4 regions of the Paenibacillus tritici genome follow, and region 1 is predicted to be linked to each of the others. Evidence: predicted binding sites of a transcription regulator. Region 1 holds the regulator's gene; each other region holds the start of a gene.
What was found. Region 1 encodes LexA, which represses DNA repair genes until DNA is damaged. Its sites were predicted from a motif close to CGAACATATGTTCG; they were not measured.

Region 1 (5,903 bases):
GTTCACCGTCCTGTGTAACTACAGCCTTGAAGCTAACCTCGCTGCCTGCGGTTACATCCTCCGGACTCCAGCTTAGCTCTACCTTAATCGGCGTCATTGAAGAATCGCCTGCAGCATACATCTGCATGTCCCCCTCTTTGTCCTCCGAGCATCCGGCAAGTGCCAGCCCCAACATTATGCACATAAGTCCTCTGCGTATCTTTGGCTTCATCATCTGAAGTCCTCCCAATGAAAGTCAGATAGGTTTTATCCCTATTATACACATTATATTGAATTTGTCGGGAAGAAGCTGCAGCAATCCCCCTGTAACATGAGAATAGTCATATACATGAAGAGTACTGATACCATCTATCACTTAATATATATACCAAAAAAGCCAATATCCTCTGACGGGATACCGGCTTCTTCTGATTTCATTATAGGGAGTGTACCAGCGGCAGCAGCTCCGATAGATGGCTAATCTGATAATCAGGAGTGATCTCCGGGTCAGAGGCCTTGGCATTGCGGTTGATCCAGACTGTCGTCAACCCTGCAGCTAGTCCTCCAAGAATATCCGTAGTGAGCTTATCTCCAACCATTACACCTTGTTCCGGAGCAATATCAAGCAATCCGAGCGCATGCTCGAAGATTCCCTTATCCGGTTTGCCTTTGCCGAAGCTACCCGAAATAACAATATGGTCAAAATACGGAACAAGCTCCGGTACACCGTCAAGCTTCTCCTGCTGAAGCGCCGGGCAGCCGTTCGTCAGAAGCAGCAGCTTCACCTTGCCGCGCAGCTCATTCAGTACCTGAAGTGTCTCCTCATATATATAAGGACGGCTACGGCGTTCCGCAGCGAATTTGTCGGCGAGTTGTGCAGCCAGCGCTTCATCCTCCACTCCTAGTGAAGCCAAGCCGCGCCGCCAGGATTCCGTACGGTAGACAGGGGCAAGCTGCTGCAGCTTACGGAATTCCGGCTGTTCCCCGGCTGTGAAGTTGGCCCAGAGTGCTTCATAAGGATTAATACCGATCAGCTTCGTGAACGGAAAAGTCTCATAGGATTCGTATAGCGCACGCGCTTCCCTGCGCACAGCAGCCTCCAGCTCCTGCGGATCAACGGAATCTCCAGCAGCCTCAGCGGCATAGCGGAATGCTTCTTCCACACTCCGGTCATCCCACAGCAGTGTATCGTCAAGGTCAAATAGTACGGCGGTAATCGGCATTTCGTTATTCCACTCCCTATATGCTGGTCTGTCTTACTATTCGTGTACTAACTCAATGTTGTTGTTCTTGGCGAATTGCTCCAGGCGTTCACCCATAGCAGCGGTGTCATAACGGTTAATCAACTTGGAGAAAATCCACTGTTTGCGTTTTCCCTTATACTTAATCGTAACCACACTGCGCGATAACGTGATCTTCTCAATGTCCGCTGCAGGCAAAAAGCGTTCACGGTTGTATTTAATCGTAGAGAGACGGGCACGTTCAACCTTAAGGAACGGACGACGGAAGAATAGCAGGGCGGCAAGCAGGAAGTACAGTACTACACCCAGCCAGTTGGCCAGAATACCGCTTCCTTTCGCTTCGTCAATCGACCCGACGACCCAGAACATAATGCCAAGCAGCATCAGTACAACGGGGAATACAATATTCCGCCCTTTGAAAATGTCGATGCTTTTGGCGGTAGCCTTAGAGCCTGTAGCATAAATCGAATCCTTGCCCTGCTTCTTTCTTTGCTGGTTAATTTGCTTGGTGTTGCGTTGAACCATTCTTTCCCAAGAACGGGCCATGTAAGTTCCCCCTAGTCATCCTGTATTATCTATGAAAAGGCAACAGACTAATGCTTAAGCCCGTTATTGCCTTCTTCATGCTCCGGATTATCCACGATTTCAATCGTATCCAGCTGGGCCCGAAAGTTGCTGCGGATGTTCCCCAGGTAAATCTCACGGAGTTTGGCCCGTTCAGCCACTTCCTCCTGATTCAGGCCGCCATTCTTATGTTTGCGTGCCAATTCATTGATGCGTGCGACCAATTCGTCAATATTCAATACGTTCCCCTCCCTTAACATTCATTTTAACTTTGCCATGAGAAAAAGAGCTTGTCAAGGTCTGCCCCCTGAAAGCTCTTTCGAGTCTGTCAACCGTATGCTGCGTTCTGTCAGTATACAGGTATAATCAGTATATCTCCGGCCTTGATCGCGCTGTTCTCCAGATGATTGGTCTTCATTATTCCTTCTATATATACGGCGGTCTTCATATCCTCCGGCTTATGACTAAGTGCAATGCTCCATAAGGTATCCCCTCGTTCAACGACGATCCGTTTGTCCTGCTTCATTAAAGAGACAGATCCCGCAAAGACATTCCCCACTACTGTGAATCCTGAAATCACAAGTAACAGCACCAGGGCAAGCTTGATGATGCTGACCTGACGGGATAGGGATGCGAACTTAGTCAGCCTTCCAAGGATCTGATCCTTGAGCTTGGTCACCTGAATATGAGTAGTTGGATTACCGGGAGTGGACACCTTGACATCCTCATTGTAGATACTATTGTATGTACTGTACTTTAACATTACTATCATCCTCCAAACACATGTTCTTGCTTTCGAAAATAATATAACACGAACATGTGTTTCAATCAATAGTTTTTTCAGAACATCCGTTCCCTTCATTCCCCATCTTTTTATTTCCTCATTTTAGAACTTATGTTTGTACGAACGGAAGTTCTATGTTATAATTTTCCCAAACATAGTATATGGGGTTGATACCGATGTCAAAGATTTCAAGTCGTCAGCTGGCGATCCTGGAATTTATACGTAACGAAGTCCGCAGCAAGGGTTATCCTCCGTCTGTCCGCGAGATTGGCGAAGCTGTCGGGCTGGCCTCCAGTTCCACAGTGCACGGTCACTTGGACCGGCTTGAGAAGAAAGGCCTGATCCGGCGCGATCCAACGAAACCGCGTGCGATTGAATTGCTTGGCCAGGAAGATTCAGAGAATGTACATCAATTTGTCCAGACGGTTACCCGCATCCCTATAGTGGGCAAGGTTACGGCCGGCGTTCCTATTACTGCTACAGAGAATATTGAGGATTACTTCCCGTTGCCTACTCATTACGTAGGGGATAACAAGGTGTTTATGCTGTCTGTTCTTGGTGACAGTATGGTGGATGCCGGGATTATGAATGGCGATTATGTCATCGTCCGCCAGCAGCAGACTGCCGACAACGGCGATATTGTTGTAGCGATGACCGAAGAAGATGAAGCAACCGTTAAGACCTTCTACAAGGAACGTGATCATATCAGGCTACAGCCGGAGAATCCGGCGTACGAGCCTCTCCGCCTCAACCGTGTTACGATTTTGGGTAGAGTCATTGGATTATTCCGTGATATCCACTAATCCCCTCCCCGCAATATGAACAGGCTGCTCCGCACCAAGCGGAAGCAGCCTGTTTTCTGTTCCATAAGGTATCCTGTGTAACATATCATTCACTTATATGGCAAAAAAGCCGATCGAGAACAAATGTTCGCATTCAGCTTTTTTGCCACTTTTTCTGGGAACCGCTGTACCTCTCCGCACATATCCTGATTACAAAGGAGTGCTGATCATTATGCCTAATTATCGGATCATCGTGGATCTCTCACAGCGAATGCTGTACCTGCTGGACAATAACGTTGTTACCAGAGGATTCCCAGTCGGTATTGGCAAGATGCTAACCGTCTCCCCCGTAGGCGAATACACCATTATCAACAAGCAGCCTAATCCGGGCGGACCCTTCGGTGCATTCTGGATGGGTCTGTCCAAGCCGCATTATGGCATTCACGGAACCAACAACCCTTCTTCCATCGGTCACATGGTCTCGCATGGCTGTATCCGTATGTATAATGCAGATGTTCTGGTTCCGGCCGCCCTCATCCCCATAGGCACCCGTGTCACTATCAGGGAGTAGACCGACGCTGCAAAAGACTGCTCCAGTATTGCATTCCGCTGGTTATGTTCTTCCCCAACCACAAGAACCCCTATGACGCTGTAAACGTCACAAGGGTTCTTGATCCTACGGATAACGGCTACAGCACACTTCGCAACAAGCGGATGGCAGCTGTATTCAGGCGAAGAGCTTCACGGATGGAGGCTCTGGCAGCCAAAAGCTCTCTTCTGGCACGCGAGCCTCTAGGCGTTCTGCGCAGATTCTCGTTGATTTCTTCCAGTCTCTCCAGCAGGACCGCTCTCTGGGTGAGCAGTACATTAATAGCTCTGCGGATTCTGTTTCGTTCTCTTTGGGTCATCATTACACCTCTTTTACCTTTGATAGTATAAGAGATGCAAAGATCTACTCCGAAGATTGTGTGATTCGGCATTAATCTTACAAACTGATGTTACTTGGGCAGCTACTCCATTTACTTCTTGTTCACCCGTACTCTGAACTCAAATTCGTCGCGTCTATAAGTCATTCCGGCCAGCAAAATGTAATCCGCTGTCCATTTCTGTACAGGTCCGGCATAATCGGCAATCACATGCGGTTTACCATCAACCAGCTGAACTACATAGACCTGTACCTGGGCCAGTGCGGCAGCGAATAGATCAGCATCACTGGTCAGAATTTTATAAGCCGTATTCAACTTCGTTCCTCCTCATTCCACACCCAAAATTGATAAGGATTCCTTCACAAATCAATTTAATTATACCGGGTTCTGGAACAATATGTATACCCAATTTACAGTTTGATAAAAATGATTTTGAACAATCCAAGATATTTGCGGTTTGCCGAACGATCCCCGATTAAGCTCTTTCCATTCTGAATATCCGGTATGCTGAACATAGAGAATAGGATGTAATTATCCCTCAGGGTAAAAGATTCGACCAGCGGCTGGGCCACTAATTCGGTAATCCCTCCAGCTAATTCTGTACCTAGGGTCTCCTTCAGATCCTTCACTGCATACTCACTGAATTCTTCCTTCCCCGGATTTAGCACTGCCATCACAACCAGGATCACGATAAGGACAATGGCCCATTTCCATCCTGTTCTCTTGCGGACTCTACGCTCAGGCTGTGGCATGTTAGCACGCGGATGCATTCTTATCCCCCTCATCTACACAATTTCGCGGATTATAAAAACTAACGGATTGACCATAAACCGGCAGACCCTAAGAACAAACTCATCCACCCCGCTGATCCCGACATCTATATTGCCCCAGTCCGCTCCTGCCGGTGCCGGAACATCCAGCCCGTACTGCTCCATGATTCTCTCCTTAGTCTCGTCGGCAGGTACGCCGCCCCTTCCTACCGCACCAGCCTGGGAACAGGCCAGCACCAGGACGAGCACAATTGTGATTATAGCCTTATATCTATTCTTCATCGCACGCTCCTATGATAAATGTTCTCGCAGATACCATAGTTCCCTCCCTCCTGACTCTCTATTATGGTTAAGTATATATGAGATGGAACAAGTTGTAAAAGGGGACCAGGATCAGCCGCCTTATGGAAGTTTTGCACCTTTTAAACAAAAGTCGTAACCTTTTAAAGGAGAATACACTATGTTACAAAAAATCAGAACTATCACTACATGGACTGTTATTTTTGTTTTTTTGTTATTCGTCACAGCCTGTGGTAAGGAAGATACAGTTTTTAAAGGGGTTATCCACACAGTAGATATAGAGCATAAAAGGATTTTAGTAATTTCTCAGTTGCATGAAGAAGATTTGGGTAAGGAGTACAAGGATGTTCTCGAATCTAATAAGTACTCTCAAGCCATTTGGGTAAATAAAATTGATCCTTCTAACTATAATAAAGGCGATGTGGTTGAAGTGTTCTATACCTCAAGCGATGATTCATTTCCAGCACAAGTTACCGCCAAAAAAATTGTGAAATCAACCCTGGAGCAATGAAGTAAACTACTTTCTGCCTCTCCCCCACGCTAACAATTGGGAGAGG
Region 2 (5,903 bases), 130 kb from region 1:
TACTTTACTTGCGGGGTGCTTTATGTTTTTTTGACACTTATTTAGGGCTATAATATACTAGCTAAGCAGTTTTGAAGAAAATGCTGGAATATCGGATTCGTCTAGACTAGGGGAGGAAACTTCAGTGAATTTACCCAACCGTATCACATTAGCACGTATTTGCCTTATCCCAATCATGATGTTTTTTCTGCTGGTGGACTTCAGCTTCTATCCGGAACCGATACATTGGGGCTCCTTTCAGCTTTCCATTAATCATTTGGTCGCGGCAGTTATCTTTCTGCTTGCAGCCAGTACAGATGGAATTGACGGTTACATAGCCAGAAAGTATAACATGGTCACCAATCTGGGCAAGCTGCTTGATCCGCTGGCGGACAAACTGCTGGTCTCGGCAGTGCTGATCTCGCTTGTGGAGCTGGGCCGCTGCGATTCCTGGATTGCTATTGTCATCATCAGCCGCGAGTTCGCCGTGACCGGCCTGCGCCAGGTGGCGCTGCTTGAAGGGAAGGTTGTGGCTGCAAGCAAATGGGGCAAGATAAAGACAGTCATTCAGATCGTCGCTATTTCGCTCCTGCTCCTTAACAACTTCCCGTTCCAGTTCGTCAGCATTCCTGTGGATGATATTGCGATCTGGGCAGCAGCCCTTATCACCATATATTCAGGTGTTGATTATTTCGTGAAGAACAAGGATCTGCTTGAATTTGATAAAGCCTGAGGCGCGCTGCGCAGCTTGAATCTTGCTCTAATTCTACAATCAGGAGGAGAACGTCAGCTATGAAAGCAGAAATTATTGCCGTTGGAACAGAACTTCTACTTGGACAAATCGTGAACAGCAATGCGCAGTTTCTTTCGATAGAGCTGGCTGCGTTAGGAATTGACGTATACTTTCAGACGGTCGTCGGGGACAACAAAAGCCGTCTGCAGGAAGCGATCCGGATTGCGCAGAGCCGCGCCGACGTTATATTGTTTACCGGCGGGATCGGCCCGACAGAGGATGATCTGACCAAAGATGCGCTGGCTGCGGCGCTTGGCCGTACGCTTCACATTGACCAGCTTGCTATGGATCATGTGCAGCGCTTCTTCGATGACCGCAAGATTGTAATGACTGAGAATAACCGTAAGCAGGCGCTGGTCATTGAAGGGACAACCCCGTTGTCCAACGATATCGGCCTGGCGGTAGGGATTGCTTTGGCGGAACAGGACAAGTATTATATCGTGCTGCCGGGTCCGCCCCGGGAGATGAAGCCGATGTTCACGGATAAGGCCAAGCCTTGGCTGCAGCAGCACGCATTGACGAACGAAATGCCGCTCTACTCGAAGATGCTTAAGTTTGCGGGGATTGGTGAATCGCTCCTGGAGGACAAGCTGATTGATCTGATCCGCAGCCAGAGCGATCCTACGATAGCACCGTATGCCAAGGAAGGCGAAGTGACCGTACGTATCTCCACCAAGGCGCCGTCCGAGCGTGAGGCTATGCTTAAGCTTGATGTGCTCGAGAAGCAGATTGCTGAGATTCTGCCGGAGCATCTGTATGCCAACATTGATGTGCCGCTGGAGCAGCTGATTGTGGACTGGATGGCGGATGCGGGCCTGACTCTAAGCGCTGCCGAGAGCTGCACGGGCGGTCTTCTCATGGAGAGCATTACGAATATCCCGGGCAGCGCCTCCATGTTCGCCGGGGGGATCGTGTGTTATTCCAATGATATCAAGAAAAAACTGCTGAATGTGCCTTCCGCAATGCTTGAAGGCCCGGATGCTCCCGGAGCGGTAAGCCGCGAGGTTGCCGAAGTGCTGGCGGACCAGGTGCGCATGATTGCCGATACGGACTTCGGTTTATCTGTTACCGGTGTAGCCGGACCGGGATATTCCGAGCGCAAGCCGGTGGGGCTTGTGTTCGTAGGACTGGCCGAGCGCGGGTGTAAGACAGAAGTATATGAGCTGAATCTCAAGGGAACCCGTGAGAACATCCGCCTGCGCACAGTCAAGGCCCTGCTGTACCGCCTCTGGCGCCGGCTGGAAGAACGCAAGGTAGCCACTCCGCTGGAAGGCTCGGCCTTGCAATAACTGCCCTGGGCGGTATATAATTTAGGTATGCGGAAGAACCGTGGCTAGAGCAATCTTGCTGCGGTTCTTTGTTGTATATGTAAATCCATGAAAGGGTCTGTTTGCCTTACAATAAAAGGGAGTATTATCCCTGGGAGTAAAAAAAACGAATGTATGTTCTAAAAAAAGCTTGGCAAGACCTCCAAAACACGTTATTATAATACTATAAACAGTGAAGGAAGTGATCTGATTGTCAGATCGTCGTGCAGCGCTTGATATGGCGCTTCGTCAAATAGAAAAACAATTCGGTAAAGGTTCGATCATGAAACTGGGAGAATCCACGCACATGAAAGTGGAAGTTGTACCTAGCGGATCTTTGGCACTTGATATTGCACTAGGTATAGGCGGACTTCCCAAAGGACGTATCATTGAAGTATATGGACCGGAATCTTCCGGTAAGACGACGGTAGCCCTTCATGCGATCGCAGAAGTACAGAAGCAAGGCGGACAAGCTGCCTTCATTGATGCGGAGCATGCGCTTGATCCCAAGTATGCGAATGCGCTTGGCGTGAACATTGATGAACTGCTGTTGTCCCAGCCAGATACAGGTGAGCAGGCCTTGGAAATTGCTGAAGCCCTTGTACGCAGCGGAGCCGTAGACATCATTGTAGTTGACTCTGTAGCAGCTCTGGTACCGAAGGCAGAGATCGAAGGCGATATGGGTGACTCTCACGTAGGTTTGCAGGCCCGTCTGATGTCCCAGGCCTTGCGTAAGCTGTCAGGTGCCATCAACAAATCCAATACGATTGCAATCTTCATTAACCAGCTTCGTGAGAAAATCGGCGTGATGTTCGGTAACCCTGAGACCACTCCGGGTGGACGCGCTCTGAAATTCTACTCCTCCGTCCGTTTGGATGTACGCCGGGTAGAGAGTATCAAGATGGGTAACGATGTGGTGGGTAACCGTACGAAGATCAAAGTCGTGAAGAACAAGGTTGCGCCTCCGTTCAAGCAAGCCGATGTGGATATCATGTACGGCGAAGGAATCTCCAGAGAAGGAAGCCTTGTGGATATCGGTACTGAAATGGATATCGTCAACAAGAGCGGTGCCTGGTATTCTTATGAAGGCGAACGCCTGGGCCAAGGCCGGGAGAATTCCAAGCAATTCCTTAAGGAACATCAGGATATTGCCCTGCTGATCGAGAACAAGATCCGTGAAGCAAGCAACTTATCCACTCTGGTAGCTGCGCCATCCGAAGCTGATGTGGTTGCAGAGCAAGAGGAAGAAGAGAAGCTGTTGCTTGAGATTGAGTAATCTAATTCATAATAACAATTAAATAATGAAGACAAGATCGATAGGCGCCCTGTGAGGATTGACAGGGTGCCTTTTCGTAAATTAATCATTATTTCCATAGCTGATGAGGTGAAATACAGGATGGTAATACAATTGGATTCTGAACCGGAAGAGCAGGATGAGCAGGTGCTGGCAGATTTTCCGGCCGATGAGGAACTGGTAATTACTCGTGTAGAACGTTTGAAGAAGTCAAATTACCGTTATCTGATTCATTTCGGAGCATACAACATGACTGTTCATGAAGATGTCATGATTAAATACCGGATGATTACCGGAAGCACTTTTGTAAAAGCTGATCTGGAGGATATCGTTGCAGCAGATGAACGCCAGCGGGCCTATGTGGAGGGGCTGAGATATCTGGAGCGCAAACCCCGGACCGCACAGGAGATGGCCCGCCGTTTAAGGGAGAAGGAAATAGGGGAGACTGTTATTGCTGAAGTTCTGCTCCGGCTGGAGCAGGAACGTCTGCTTGATGATCCCCTGTACGCCAAGCAGTGGGCGGAGCAGCGGATCACCAGCCAGCGTAAGGGCAAGATGTGGATCAGGCAGGAGCTGCGGGAGAAAGGCATTGATAAATCGCTGATTACTGAGGCGCTGGATCAGATTACCCCGGAGCAGGAGCTGGAGAGCGCACTGCTGACCGGCAGGAAGAAATGGAATACGATCCGGGGAGAGGTAAATGACAAACGCCGGAAGACGGGAGCCTTTCTGATGCGGCGGGGATTTACAGGTGAAATGGTGCGTCAGGTGCTGGGAATTCTCCGGGAAGAGGAGGATTCTGAGGGGGAAGAAGAGGAGATTTACTTCCCGGATTGATTCTCTTGACTTTAATGCGGTTATCGACTCTCTTGACAAGGTCTTTTTATAAATAATAAAATATAACATGAATCGGCATAAACTAAGAATCCTTTTTCCTTCCCAAAAAGCAGACTCTTATGTTCCGGTTCGCGTACAACTCATATGAAATGTAATCGCCGGATAAGGCGGGCAGTGTGCATGTGCAGCATGTGCAGTATGGCAATCGGTGTATTACCGGTTTTTTGTATGGTGATGAACGGATAGTTTAACAACTGCACACATACCCAAGGGAAGAACCTTGGAGGATGTAAACGAGGAGGTGAACAGATGGAATCATGGATCTGGGTCATTATCGTTCTCGTTGTAGCTGCATCATTCTTTGGATTCGGTTATTTTATTCGTAAATCCCTTGCAGAAGCTAAAATTTCCAGCGCAGAGAAAGAAGCCGTAGTCATCGTGGAGAACGCGAAGAAAGAGGCGGAGGCGCTGAAGAAGGAAACGGTATTGGAAGCTAAGGACGAAGTTCATAGAATCCGTACCGAAGCTGAGAAAGAAACTCGTGAACGTCGGAATGAAATCCAACGGCAAGAGAGACGTTTGCTGCAAAAGGAAGAATCGCTGGATAAAAAAATGGAATCGCTTGAACGAAAAGAAGAACAAGTAGCTAACAAAGAGAAACGAATTGATGAAACCCAACAGCAAATTGATGTCATTTACAAGAATCAGGTTACTGAACTGGAGCGTATCTCCAATCTAAGCATCGATGATGCCAGAAGTATCATTCTTAGTAATGTAGAACAGGAAGTTCGCCATGAAACTGCTCAGATGATCAAGGAAATTGAACAGCAGGCCAAAGAGGAAGCGGACAAGAAAGCCCGTGAGATTATTACCTTGGCCATCCAGCGCTGTGCAGCCGATCATGTGGCAGAAACTACGGTATCTGTTGTGACATTGCCGAATGAAGAGATGAAAGGCCGGATTATTGGTCGTGAAGGCCGTAACATCCGTGCCCTGGAGACTCTTACGGGGATTGATCTTATTATTGATGATACGCCGGAAGCGGTTATTCTGTCAGGATTTGATCCGATCCGCCGCGAAGTGGCCCGTACGGCACTTGAGAAGCTGGTGGCAGATGGACGTATCCATCCTGCACGGATTGAAGAAATGGTGGAGAAATCCCGTAAAGAAGTGGATGAGCGGATTCGTGAATACGGTGAACAAGCTACCTTCGAGGTTGGCGTTCACGGTCTACATCCGGATCTGATCAAAATTCTGGGCCGCCTGAAATTCCGTACGAGCTACGGTCAAAACGTACTTAAGCACTCCATGGAGGTTGCTTATTTGACTGGACTTATGGCCGGTGAGCTTGGGGAAGACATCGTGCTTGCAAAACGTGCCGGACTGCTGCATGATATCGGCAAAGCGCTTGATCATGAAGTGGAAGGTTCGCATGTGGAAATCGGCGTCGAACTGGCGAAGAAGTACAAGGAACATCCGGTGGTTATCAACAGTATCGCTTCCCACCATGGAGATTGCGAGGCTACCTCGGTTATTGCCATGCTGGTTGGAGCTGCTGATGCATTGTCGGCTGCCCGTCCCGGTGCACGCCGTGAAACCCTGGAAACGTACATCAAACGTCTGGAGAAGCTGGAGGAAATTTCGGAGTCCTTCGAGGGCGTCGAGAAATCTTACGCTATTCAGGCGGGCCGCG
Region 3 (5,903 bases), 1.6 Mb from region 1:
TTTGTGAGCTCATGGCGAAGTGTGCCGCCAGCAGCATGAAGCCGATCCCGGCTCCGCCCAGAATACCGCCGCGGATAAGCGCACGCTCATCATCCGTATGCCGGGCCAATGGAACAAGCACGGCTTGGGCCATTCCAAGGTTGAAGGAAGTGTAGAGGAGCGGCGCTATCCAGGCGTTGATGGCCCCGTGATCCGTCGGCAGGAAGAGGAATCTTTCGGCTCCGGGTACACCCAGCGTATTGAAGACAAGGATTAATGACAGCGTAAGCATCAGAGGTACGACCAGACTGTTAATCTGCAAGATGCCAGAGATGCCGCGCTTTAACAGGAAATAAGAGCCCAGTATCGTCAAAAGCAGCCCTGCCTGATAGGGAAGGGCGAGATGCTCCTTGAAGATCGCCCCGGCGCCTGCGAGCATAATACTGTTGACCCCGATCAGGATAATCATGGTGAACAGGCTGATGCTGCCCCCGGCCCTTGCACCGAACAGGTGGCGGTTGAAATCCTCATAGGAGTCCGCAGCGATCCTGCGTGCGATTATCATCATTTTGGTTCCGAGCCAGATAAACAGTGCGGTGGAGAGCAGAATCGTCAGCAGGGCCCAATGCCCGTATCTGGTGAAAAAACGGAGGATTTCCTGGCCGGTGGCGAATCCGGCGCCTACAACAGTGCCAATATAGGTGAAAGCGATCTGCAATGTGCGGATATGTGACTTCATGCTTACCCTCCTCTGAATGCTGCGAAGATTAAAATGGCGGGGTCCGCTAGGATATAGCCTTGTGCAGTCCGCATAGTACAGGTTATGATGAGGGACAGAGGGACATGACTTCCGCCTATAGGAACAAATGCTTTTTTCAGTGGAACGTCTGCAACAAGTGGAAACGGCTTTGCCGGTCCTTTTAAAGGACGGCATTCGTTTCAGCGAGAAATCGAAGGATAAGTTATCGTGTGAAACAAATAAATTCTTATATTTTTATTAAGGGTAATGGAGGTTCGAAATCATGGAATTATTGAAACAGCGGATTTTGGAGGAAGGGGTTGTCGTCTCGGATCAGGTGCTGAAGCTGGACGGTCTGCTCAACCACCAGGTCGATCCGATGCTGACGATGGAAATGGGACGGGAATTTGCCCGCAGATTCGCTGAGGCTGGAGTGTCGCGCGTCGTGACCGTGGAATCCTCGGGTATTGCCGTGGCATTTGCCACCGCTTATGAGATGAAGGTGCCGCTGGTATTTGCCCGCCGCAAAAAAACGCTGCTGGCTGATCCCGACGCTCTATGCGAACGGGTGCCCTCTTTTACCAAAGGGATTGTGACGGACATCATGCTGTCCCGCCAATACATCTCGGAGAATGACAAAATCCTGTTCATTGATGATATTATCGCCAACGGCGATGCGGCCCGCGGCCTGATCAAGATCATTCAGCGTTCGGGCGCTGAGCTTGTAGGTCTGGGTGTAGTGGTCGAAAAAAGCTTCCAGGCCGGTGCGCGTACGATCCGGGAACAGGGAATCCGGCTGGAATCGCTTGTTGATATTACCTCCCTTAGTGAGGGAAAGATTACTTTCGGGTTAAATTGAAGTGTCAATAACAGGAACTTAGCCTATTTTTGAAACATCTTCTTTTCACCCTATAAGTTTTCCTTTATAATAAAAATTAGACATGAGAGGGGAGGCGTCACAATGGGGAAAGAACCGGTGACTGAGCAATTTTTTATTGATAAACTAACCGAGGCTAAGGATCACTTCGAACGTGCGCTGGATTGCAAACACACGGAGTTCGACGATTTGTATCCCTATATGATTGAACATCCTCAATTTTTCTGGTACAAACGTTATGTAGCTTGGTCGGAGCTGTTGACAATCACAAGTTTGTGTGAAGAGCTGTCGTATGGCTGGAGACAGTTATTCACGGACCATCAGGTAGAGTATCTTGAAGAACGTGTGATGTCCGCTAAAGTTCTTGACTTCTGGTTTGAGAAGAATGAAGCGCTGATATAGGAACTTCATAAGACATACAGATTGCCTAGTTCGTAACTAGACCCGGATGATTCTCATTTGGGTCTTTTTCATGACCTTAACCGGGTAAATATTGGACAAGCTAAAGACAGAGAGGGGAATAGAGAATTATGATCAGTGATGAACAACTGGACGCCTACCGGATCTCCGGTGAAAAGATACGTGTCGTGCGGGATGGACTGGTAAGCAATGATGTGAAGGGGATCGTACTGGCCTGGGATGAGTCCCAGGTGATGATCCGGCGCCCCAATAAGCGTGTGGTGAAGCTGGACCGGAATTATCTGTATCAGCCGTTCAGCGAACCCAGACCAGAGACGGATACTGCGGAGTAAGCGGATTAGGAGGGGACAATGAGCCATCATCATAAAATATCGGTCGTCACCGGAGGCGCGGGCGGAATCGGGCGCTGTCTCACCGAGGCATTACTGAAGGCCGGGGCAGTGGTTGCCTGCATCGATACGGATTCAGCAGCCGGACGCTGGCTGGAGGAGCAGTATGGCACAGAGCAGCTGTTCTTCTATACAGGCGATATTGCGCAGCAGTCCGTGCTGGATGACTTCACCGCACATGTAATCAGCCGCTACGGACAGGTGGATTACCTGATTAACAATGCCTGTATCAGCCGTAAAGGGCTGCAGTCCGAGTGCAGCTATGAGGATTTCGAATATGTGCAGCGAATCGGGGTGATTGCGCCATATTATTTGACACTGCGGCTTAAGGAATATTTCGCTCCGGGAGCGTCCATCGTTAATATCTCCTCCAGCCGGGAGCGGATGTCGCAGCCGGATACCGAGAGCTATACTGCGGCCAAAGGCGGAATCGGTGCATTGACCCACGCCCTTAGTGTAAGTCTGGCCGGTAAAGTGCGGGTGAATGCGATCAGCCCGGGCTGGATTGATACCACCGCTTATCACGGTACAGGGGAATCGGCGGAACCGGTTCATACAGAGCCGGACCGGCTGCAGCATCCTGCGGGACGGGTCGGAACTCCAGCGGATATCGCAGTCATGGTGCTGTTCCTGTGCAGCGAAGCTGCGGGATTCATTACGGGCGAGAATATTACAATCGATGGCGGGATGAGCAAGCAGATGATCTACCACGGAGACGAGGGCTGGACCTACCACCCTGGAGGGCAATCATGAAGCTGCCGGTTATAAAGAATGCCGGGGAACTGGCCGAACTGGTGCGGGAGATCGGGTATCTGCCCTTGTTCCGTTGTGAAATCGCAGGCTTCTCTCTGGAGGAATGTACGCCTGCGAGCTACTGGTTCGTGAAGGATGTAGTGGGGCCGTGGGAATGGCGCGAGGAGATTGCGGCCGGGGGCGAGATCGCTTATGCGAAGCTTTTTAACAAGAAGGCCGGGTTCATCAGCAGAGAATGGTATCCGGACTTCGCCAATTACCGCCGGGACGGCTATGATTTCGATGCCAGATATGATGACGGGCTGGCCTCCATGGCCAGCAAACGAATCATGGATGTGCTGCTGGAGCATGAGGCAGGGCTGCTTTCCAGTGATCTCAAAGGCCTGTCCGGCTTCGCGGCCAAAGGTGCCAAGGGCTTCGACACAGCCATGACGCTGCTCCAGATGCAGACCTACATTACAGCCAGCAAATTTGAGTATAAGCAGGACAAGCATGGCCGTCCCTACGGCTGGGGAATCGGGCGTTATGCCGTGAGCGAGCATGTATTTGGAGCAGACTATGTGACTTCACGTTACAGTGATCAGCCTGAGGCATCCAGAGCGCGGATCATGGAGCATACGGCCAAGCTGTTCCCGGAGGCAGGATCGAAGCAGCTGGAGAAGGTTCTAAAGTAAGGACGGGCGTCGAACTGGTGAACGGCAGGAAGGGACCGGGTTGCCATTTGGGCCAAATGCATGCCGCCTGTACTCCAGACGACAAAGTCTAATCAAACCACTCCCCGTCAACGTATCATATATTGATCTGCACCCGCACCAAGAGCCTCGTCCAGAATAGGACGAGGCTCTTATGTCAGCAGTACAATCCATTACAAGGTGCGGCTTAGATGGTCATGGCCAACTGTTCAACCTGTTCTTCTCGGGGAAGGACGGAGGCAAGCTCTGCACCCAGTCCGAGGTAGGCGCGCATACGCTGCATCATCTCATTGCGGAAGCCGGGCCAGAGAATATGGATCTCACCAACATAGCCCCGGCAGTTATACTCGGCGGTAACTCCGCGCTGATCCTGGCGCACAGTGCTGATCTTGAGCTGGCTCAGGGTAAGCTCCCGGGTAACCTCCTGCAGCATCAGGGATGTCTTCTTGGTAGCGCTGGATACCAGCTCCATGTAGAGCTGGGGAGTCTTGAACAGACCGCTCTTGCCGATGGCACGGCAGTCCCGTTCAAATACTTTATGAATAAACGTTAGCAGCAGATAGCTTCTGACCAGGGACAATTCATCTTTGGTTATATTCTCAGGGATTGTTGGTGTATTTAGGGGGTGTCTCTTGGTAATCGCCATTATAAATCACCTCATTTATATTATGCGAACCTTTGTTCTCATTATACACCGAATACGCAAATAAAAGCAATATTTTACTTGCAATTTATGGATAGCAATTTACAATAAAATAAACTTGACTCCATAATTCTGACATGGTAAGATCTATCTTGTGACTGCGAAAGCAAGTCAACCGAATATGCGGTCATGGCGGAATTGGCAGACGCGCTGGCTTCAGGTGCCAGTGATAGCAATATCGTGGAGGTTCGAGTCCTCTTGACCGCATCGCAGATTATAAAGGCCCGTTCATTACCCTAGTGGGAATGGACGGGCCTTTATTGCGTTTATTTTCCTTCCCGTCTTCGCTGGTGCGGCATCTTCATTCTTTAGTATAAGTCGTAATCCCTCTTGAATATAAATTCTCCGCTAACTTGATGAATTCCTCTGGGGGTACATCCTTATCTCTTTGGAGCCAAAGACGAAATAAAGAAAGGGTCGTCGTCAGATAGAACTCAATGAAGTACGGCGTTAAGGAGTGGTCTGTATAGCTCACAAAAAACTTCTATAAACCGTTGTCTTGTTTTCTCCGTAACCTGGGACTGCTTGTTCATGTTTCCCTCCTGCTTGTGTATAAGGTATCATCCGACAGATATAAAAAAATTGATGATTGATCAAGGAATCCTAAAGCTTTATGATCACATCATACAACATGTTGTTGGATAATCAAGAGGGAATATTAATAGGCAGGAGTGATTGTAATGTCAGTACAACAAAACAGAATTTTAATTTTCGGTGCGGGTGTCATCGGGAGCATATACGCAATGAAGTTTATGGAAGCCGGGTTTGATGTGAGCGTGTTTGCACGTTCAGACAGATTCAGACTTTTAAAAGAAAAAGGCCTGCAATATAATGACAAAGGTACAGTCAGATCGATTCCGGTGAAGGTCATTGATACACTCGAAAATGACGATATATACGATTTTATTTTCGTTACCGTCCGTTATGACCGGGCCGAATCCGCGTTGTTAGCGCTAAAGGATAATCAAAGCCCGAATATTGTTACGATGACCAATAGCCCGATTGGGTTTTCTTCGTGGCGGGAGATTGTAGGGGATAGACTGTTACCGGCTTTTCCGGGCTTCGGCGGACAGATTAAAGATGGAGTTCTGTATGCCCGGTTTGCACCAAAGTTCCTCATGGCTACCGCATTTGGAGAAATGAATGGTGCAGTGACGCAGCGGATCGAAAGTCTCGCAAGGGTATTCCAAGCAGCAAAGCTTCCTTACGCCATAAAAAAGGATATGAAGGCGTATCTAATCACTCATTCTGTATCAGACATTGCTCTGCTGGGCGGTTTGTATTCCGGCATTCGGGAGATTGACCCTATAACACCGGGAACCAGAAAGACGGCACGCAAAATAACAGTTAC
Region 4 (5,903 bases), 3.6 Mb from region 1:
AGGACCGTCCGCTGTAGCTGCAACCGGAATGCCGTAGCTGAACAGACTGTCGCTCACTCCCCCGAACGCCGAAGCCGTACCCGGAGTAACCAGCGGGCTGCTCATGCCTTCGCCTCTGACGATCGCCGCCAGATCATGGTCGCTAAGCTGGGCAATGAATGTGCTCATGCTGACTTTGCCCTCATGCACATCTCTCAGGGTATACCCCTGATTGCCGGTCTGTTCCAGTGTCTGCGGAAGATTGCGTTCAATCCGCGCTGCCAGATCCACCTTGCGTGTAGGCACCTCGGAGGAGCTAAGCTCATAAGAACCGTCTGCCTTCCGGGCACCCGGCTTCATTCTCATGAAGCTTTCGGTAGGCGCCATCGCTTCCTGGAGCTGCTCTACAACCTCAAGCTCGTCCAGTATATACCCGGCTTGTCCATCAACACCGACTTCAGTCACAGCTTTAACACTGGTTCCCGCATAGAAGCGGTAAGTTCCGGCTTCCAACACATAAGCAGAGGGATGCCCGGTCACTCCGGCGTCATCATAGGAGGCCATGGAATGGAGCGGGAAGCTCACCAGCAGCCGCTGGGATTCACCTGGCTCAAGCAGCTTGGTTTTTGCGAAGGCTGCCAGCACTTTGGCCGGCTTACCCAGTTGTCCCTGCGGCGCTTCATAATACACCTGCACCACTTCTTTACCGGCATAGGCTGTTCCTGTGTTGGTTACAGTTACACCGATTTCAAGCTGCACCCCGTCTGCCGCCTTCACCAGCTTCGCTTCCTCCGGCTCCAGCTTGAAGGTCGTGTAGGAGATGCCGTAGCCGAATTCATACTGAACCTTATCGGGACAGAAGGTCTCGAAATAGCGGTAACCCACATAGATATCTTCCTCATACAGGTTCTTGAACTCATTGCCGTAGTTGCTGGTCGAAGGGTAATCCTCAATGGAATACGCAATCGTATCCGTCAGCTTGCCGCTTGGCGTTACTTCTCCGGACAGTACATCTGCAATCGCGTTGCCGCCCTCCATCCCGCCATGCCAGGAATAGATCACAGCAGAGATGGGATTCACATAAGCAGCGTCATTCACCCAGCTCATATCCATAATATTGGAGACATTGAGCACCACAACCGTTTGTTCAAAATGAGCGGTAACCTGCGTCAGCATAGCCTTCTCATCTTCTGTCAACCGGTAGCTGCCCGGTGTATCGGCATTATCCTGGTCCTCGCCCGCAGTCCGTCCAATGACCACAACCGCCTTGGCTGACTGGCTTCTTGCCTGCTTCACCAGTTCATCCGTTAGCGGCATTTCTTTCTGGTTCCACGGCTCAGCGGCCCATACCTTCCCTCCGTCGTCGAACGGGTTAAGCCCGATCCAGGCCTCATAAGCTGCAGCCAGCTCTTCATTAACGCTAAGGTTCTTCTTGCTGCGCAGTCCATCCAGCAGATTCGTCGTATATGCAACGTGAACGCTCCCGCCCGATCCTGTACCGCTGCGGTAGTAATTCACTTGTATTCTGCCAAAAACAGCAACGCTCTCGCCGTTACCCAGCGGAAGCACCTGTCCCTCATTCTTAAGCAATACCGCACCTTCCGCGGCTACCGTCCGGCTAAATTCTGCAAAACCCTCTAAGGGCACTCCAATATTCTGTGTACTCAATTGGTTTCCTCCTGTTAGTAAATTCCGGGCTTGAGTGCTGCTGATTCTATAGATCACGCCTTCCCATGCGGGATTCACGGTATCTTGAAGGAGACCTAAGGTCCGTATCTGTTCAGCACATCCTTCTAAGAATAAAAGCTCCAGCCTTAATATACAAGTAACACTTGTCTGAATGCAAAGTGCAGGCCCATCTGTATCATGAGAAAACGGCTGTATATAATAAAAAGACACCTGTGCGGGCGTCTCCAGGCACTGCCATATACAATTCGCTCCACCTGATTGATACAGCGGAGCTTCTATCTATTTCATCTGCGGCGACGGCCTTTCATCATGCGGTTGTACATGATCAGGGCGGCAACGATCATACCCAGCATGGCGACACTACCTGCCGATTCCTGCGACATGCCAAACATAAGACAAATACTTGTCACTAACTGTCTTGTCAGCAGAGCAACCGCAATCAGCATGATGGGCCGCCATATGTTATATCCTCTCACTTCAGCAACACTCCTAACCCGATTTTCAGTAATTCCATGATTCTTCATTCTCAGAACAATCACCTCCTATTATAGCACAAGAAGGAATGCGCATACATTCTACCGGGTGATGGTTGCCGCTTCACGATTTTGACAAGAACGTATGTTCGGTATATAATGCATTCATATAAGGGGGATTGAGACCGTGGATGTCATGGAGAAATTAGAGATTCTAACCGCTTCAGCGAAATACGATGTGGCCTGCACTTCAAGCGGTTCCAGCCGGGCAAGCCAGGCGGGAGCGCTCGGCAATACCTCCGCTATGGGCATCTGTCACAGCTTCGCGGCAGACGGACGCTGCATCTCACTGCTGAAGGTGCTTATGACCAACGGTTGTGTATATGATTGTGCCTATTGCATCAACCGCAAATCCAATTCTATCCGCCGGGCGGCCTTCACCCCTGAGGAGATCGCGGATATCACCATGCAGTTCTACCGGCGCAATTACATAGAAGGACTATTCCTTAGCTCTGGTATTATGCGGAGCCCGGATTATACGACCGAGCAGTTGATAGCGGCGCTGGAGCTGCTGCGGAATGTCTATCATTTCAACGGCTATATCCATGTCAAGGCCATCCCCGGAGCTGACGATGCCCTGCTGTCCAGACTCGGGCTGCTCGCTGACCGCATGAGCGTTAACATCGAGCTGCCTTCGCAGGAGAGTCTCGGATTGCTCGCTCCCGATAAGAGCAAGGTATCCATCCTGAAGCCGATGGGGCTGATCTCGGGCCGGATTAAGGAGAACCGCTCCGATATCGTCAAATATAACCACGCTCCCCGGTTCGCACCTGCCGGACAGAGCACCCAGATGATCGTGGGGGCTTCGCCCGATACAGATTACCAGATTCTCAATCTGACGGAAGGCTTATACCGCAAATACGCTTTGAAGCGCGTATTCTTCTCCGCCTATACTCCGGTAATCGAGGATTCACTGCTGCCCTCCCTCGATACCAAGCCCCCGCTGCTGCGTGAACACCGGCTCTATCAGGCCGATTGGCTGCTGCGCTTCTACGGCTTCAAGGCGAGTGAACTGCTGGACGAGGCTGTGCCTAACTTCAATCCGCTGCTGGACCCGAAGTGCAGCTGGGCTGTCAATCACCGGGAGCAGTTCCCCGTTGAGATCAACCGCGCCCCGTATGAGATGCTCCTGCGTGTTCCCGGCATCGGCGTGAGGAGTGCCCAGCGGATTGTGAAGGCAAGACGGGCCGGGGCGCTTGATTATCATGCGCTGAAGAAGCTCGGAGTTGTCCTCAAGCGCGCCCAATTCTTCATCACCTGCAAGGACAAGCCGCTGGAAGGACTGAAGGTGAGCGAGCATACCCTGCTTCGCTCACTCATGTCCGGACAGCAGCTCGCGCCTAACCAGCCGCCGCAATACGAGCAGCTGACTCTATTCGACGACTTCAACCTGGCGGCTCTCCCGGCAGCCGGGGGATGGGACGGGTTCAAGAAGGGAGCGGAGACCTGATGTTCCAGCCGTCCGCACTGGCTTACACCTATGATGGAAGCTTCGAGGGCCTGCTCTGCTGTGTATTTGAGAGTTATGTATGGAAGGAGACTCCGCTTGCGATTCATGCCGAAGGCGGGGAACAGGGACTGCTGCTGGAAGCGAAATGGATCGGGACCGACAAGGACAAGGCTGATCGGGTCCTTAAGTCCATCCCGCTGCGGATCAGTCCTGAAGCCGAGGAGCTGGTCCGCATGGGCTTCTGGACCTGCGAACCCGATAAGGAAATGCTGCTGCTGAGGTTCCTGTATCTAGGCTTCCAGCACGGGCGCAAGGTGATGAATATGCTGGCCGATGACACCGTCAATGCGCTGATGAAGGCCGTGCAGCAGCTCCGGCGGGAGGGCCACCTCTATACGGGATTTGTGCGTTTCTCCGTATACGGCCAGGTTATGGCCGCAGTCATTGAGCCGCAGGGATACATCCTTCCTGTGATTCAGAAGCACTTTTGCGACCGGTTCCAGGGAGAGAGCTTCATGATCTACGACCAGACCCACGGAATGGCGCTGGTTCATGAGCCTGGGCGGGAGGCCATTCTCCCCTTAAGCGGATGGACACCGCCCGAGCCGGATGAAGCGGAGGAGGCTTACCGCCGCTTATGGACAGGCTTTTACCATGCCATCGGAATCAAGGAGCGCCGCAACGACCGCTTGCGTTCTTCACTGATGCCGAAGCGCTACTGGAAGCACATGGTCGAGATGAACGGCAGCAATGGCGTTCCTGCACACAAAGGGAGTGCCCCCGGCCATTTACATGACCCTCCGGGCACTCCCTCATTGGAGCTAACTATATTGAAATTACAGCCTGCATCTGACGATTAGCTCAAAGCCTTCCATACCCAGTTCTCAACCTCTGGCAGATCAATGCCTTCTTCACGGATGTACTGGTGATGCTTCTTCACTATAGCGTCCATCTCGTCAGCAATGGCCTGATAGTTGCCGGCATCCGGCAAGCTCAGTACGGCTTCCTTCGTGAGATCGAAGCGATCCATCTGATTGAGCACACGCATATCGAATGGTGTAGTGATATCGCCGTTCTCGCGGTAGCCATGCACATGCAGGTTATGGTTGTGGCGGTCGAAGAACAAGTCTTTGATCAGGCCTTCATAGCCGTGGAATGCGAAGATTACCGGTTTATTCTTTGTGAAAAATTGATCAAACTCCTCGTCAGACAAGCCGCGCGGATCAAGCTTCTGGCTTCTCAGCTTCAGCAGATCGACCACGTTGATATAACGGATCTTCAGCTCAGGCAGCTTCTCATGAAGGATCGAGATGGCAGCCAGGCTTTCCATCGTGGGCTCCGTACCGGACGAAGCAATGACCACATCCGGCTCTCCGCCTTTGTCGGTGCTGGCCCAGTCAATGATTTTGAGGCCTTTGCTCACCAGCTCCTGAGCTTCATCTGCCGAGAACCACTGTGGACGCGGGTGTTTGGACGATACGATCAGGTTGATCTTCTGGCGGTCATTCAGGATCGTGTCGAACACAGCCAGCAGGCTGTTCGCATCGGACGGCAGATATTCCCGGATGAATTCAGGCTTCTTATCTGCCAGGTGACCCAGCAGACCCGGGTCCTGGTGGGTATAACCGTTATGATCCTGCTGGAACACGGTCGATGTGGCAATCACATTCAAGGATGGAATATCTTCGCGCCAGGTCTGGTCTGTAGCCTTGCGCAGCCATTTGAAGTGCTGGGTAATCATCGAATCCACCACGCGCAGGAAGGCTTCATAGCTGGCGAAGAATCCGTGGCGGCCTGTCAGTACATATCCTTCCAGAAGGCCTTCCGCCTGATGCTCGGACAATTGGGAATCAATGACACGGCCGTAAGGGGCCAGGAATTCATCCTGAGGCTCCTGGATGGAATCCATCCATTGGCGCTTGGTTACTTCAAACACAGGTCCCAGACGGTTGGACATCGTCTCATCCGGTCCGAAGATTCTGAAGTTTCGGTTCTCTTCGTTGAGGGTGACGACCTCTTTCAGGTATTTCCCCAGTACCGCCATATCCTGGGCAATCACTTGACCGGGAACGGAATTATCGAGGGTGTAGTTGCGGAAATTCGGCTTGTGCAGATCTTTAATCAGCTTACCTGCGTTAGTGACAGGGTTCATCCCCATCCGTCTGTCACCGGTAGGCAGAATCTCAGCCAGATCTGCGTTCAAACGGCCGTTCTCATCGAACAATTCTTCAGGTCTGTAGCTGTTCAGCCAT

Region 2: a site for LexA is predicted at 2,208-2,221, ahead of recA (recombinase RecA). Genes of this name have one in related genera too.
Region 3: a site for LexA is predicted at 4,521-4,534, ahead of KDC22_RS11350 (YhjD family protein). Genes of this name have one in related genera too.
Region 4: a site for LexA is predicted at 2,280-2,293, ahead of KDC22_RS01225 (putative DNA modification/repair radical SAM protein). Genes of this name have one in related genera too.

Annotation. Positions count from the first base shown of each region.
Region 1 covers NZ_CP073365.1:4,323,200-4,329,102, forward strand. Annotated here, with positions in the region: gene KDC22_RS18555 (FixH family protein) at 1-214, opposite strand, end outside; gene KDC22_RS18560 (HAD family hydrolase) at 417-1,202, opposite strand; gene KDC22_RS18565 (hypothetical protein) at 1,239-1,766, opposite strand; gene KDC22_RS18570 (DUF896 domain-containing protein) at 1,814-2,023, opposite strand; gene KDC22_RS18575 (LysM peptidoglycan-binding domain-containing protein) at 2,134-2,547, opposite strand; gene lexA (transcriptional repressor LexA) at 2,745-3,371, shown strand; gene KDC22_RS18585 (L,D-transpeptidase) at 3,583-3,921, shown strand; gene KDC22_RS18590 (hypothetical protein) at 4,040-4,261, opposite strand; gene KDC22_RS18595 (hypothetical protein) at 4,370-4,591, opposite strand; gene KDC22_RS18600 (hypothetical protein) at 4,687-5,028, opposite strand; gene KDC22_RS18605 (hypothetical protein) at 5,062-5,328, opposite strand; gene KDC22_RS18610 (DUF3221 domain-containing protein) at 5,507-5,857, shown strand.
Region 2 covers NZ_CP073365.1:4,456,339-4,462,241, reverse strand. Annotated here, with positions in the region: gene pgsA (CDP-diacylglycerol--glycerol-3-phosphate 3-phosphatidyltransferase) at 125-712, shown strand; gene KDC22_RS19165 (competence/damage-inducible protein A) at 772-2,061, shown strand; gene recA (recombinase RecA) at 2,291-3,355, shown strand; gene KDC22_RS19155 (regulatory protein RecX) at 3,476-4,210, shown strand; gene rny (ribonuclease Y) at 4,520-5,903, shown strand, end outside.
Region 3 covers NZ_CP073365.1:2,699,735-2,705,637, forward strand. Annotated here, with positions in the region: gene KDC22_RS11320 (YkvI family membrane protein) at 1-718, opposite strand, end outside; gene KDC22_RS11325 (xanthine phosphoribosyltransferase) at 1,002-1,577, shown strand; gene KDC22_RS11330 (hypothetical protein) at 1,680-1,997, shown strand; gene KDC22_RS11335 (hypothetical protein) at 2,126-2,347, shown strand; gene KDC22_RS11340 (SDR family oxidoreductase) at 2,366-3,157, shown strand; gene KDC22_RS11345 (AlkZ-related protein) at 3,154-3,831, shown strand; gene KDC22_RS11350 (YhjD family protein) at 4,037-4,495, opposite strand; tRNA gene KDC22_RS11355 (tRNA-Leu) at 4,676-4,759, shown strand; gene KDC22_RS11360 (ketopantoate reductase family protein) at 5,233-5,903, shown strand, end outside.
Region 4 covers NZ_CP073365.1:253,773-259,675, reverse strand. Annotated here, with positions in the region: gene KDC22_RS01235 (glycoside hydrolase family 3 C-terminal domain-containing protein) at 1-1,647, opposite strand, end outside; gene KDC22_RS01230 (hypothetical protein) at 1,953-2,192, opposite strand; gene KDC22_RS01225 (putative DNA modification/repair radical SAM protein) at 2,338-3,651, shown strand; gene KDC22_RS01220 (TIGR03915 family putative DNA repair protein) at 3,618-4,511, shown strand; gene KDC22_RS01215 (phosphoketolase family protein) at 4,508-5,903, opposite strand, start outside.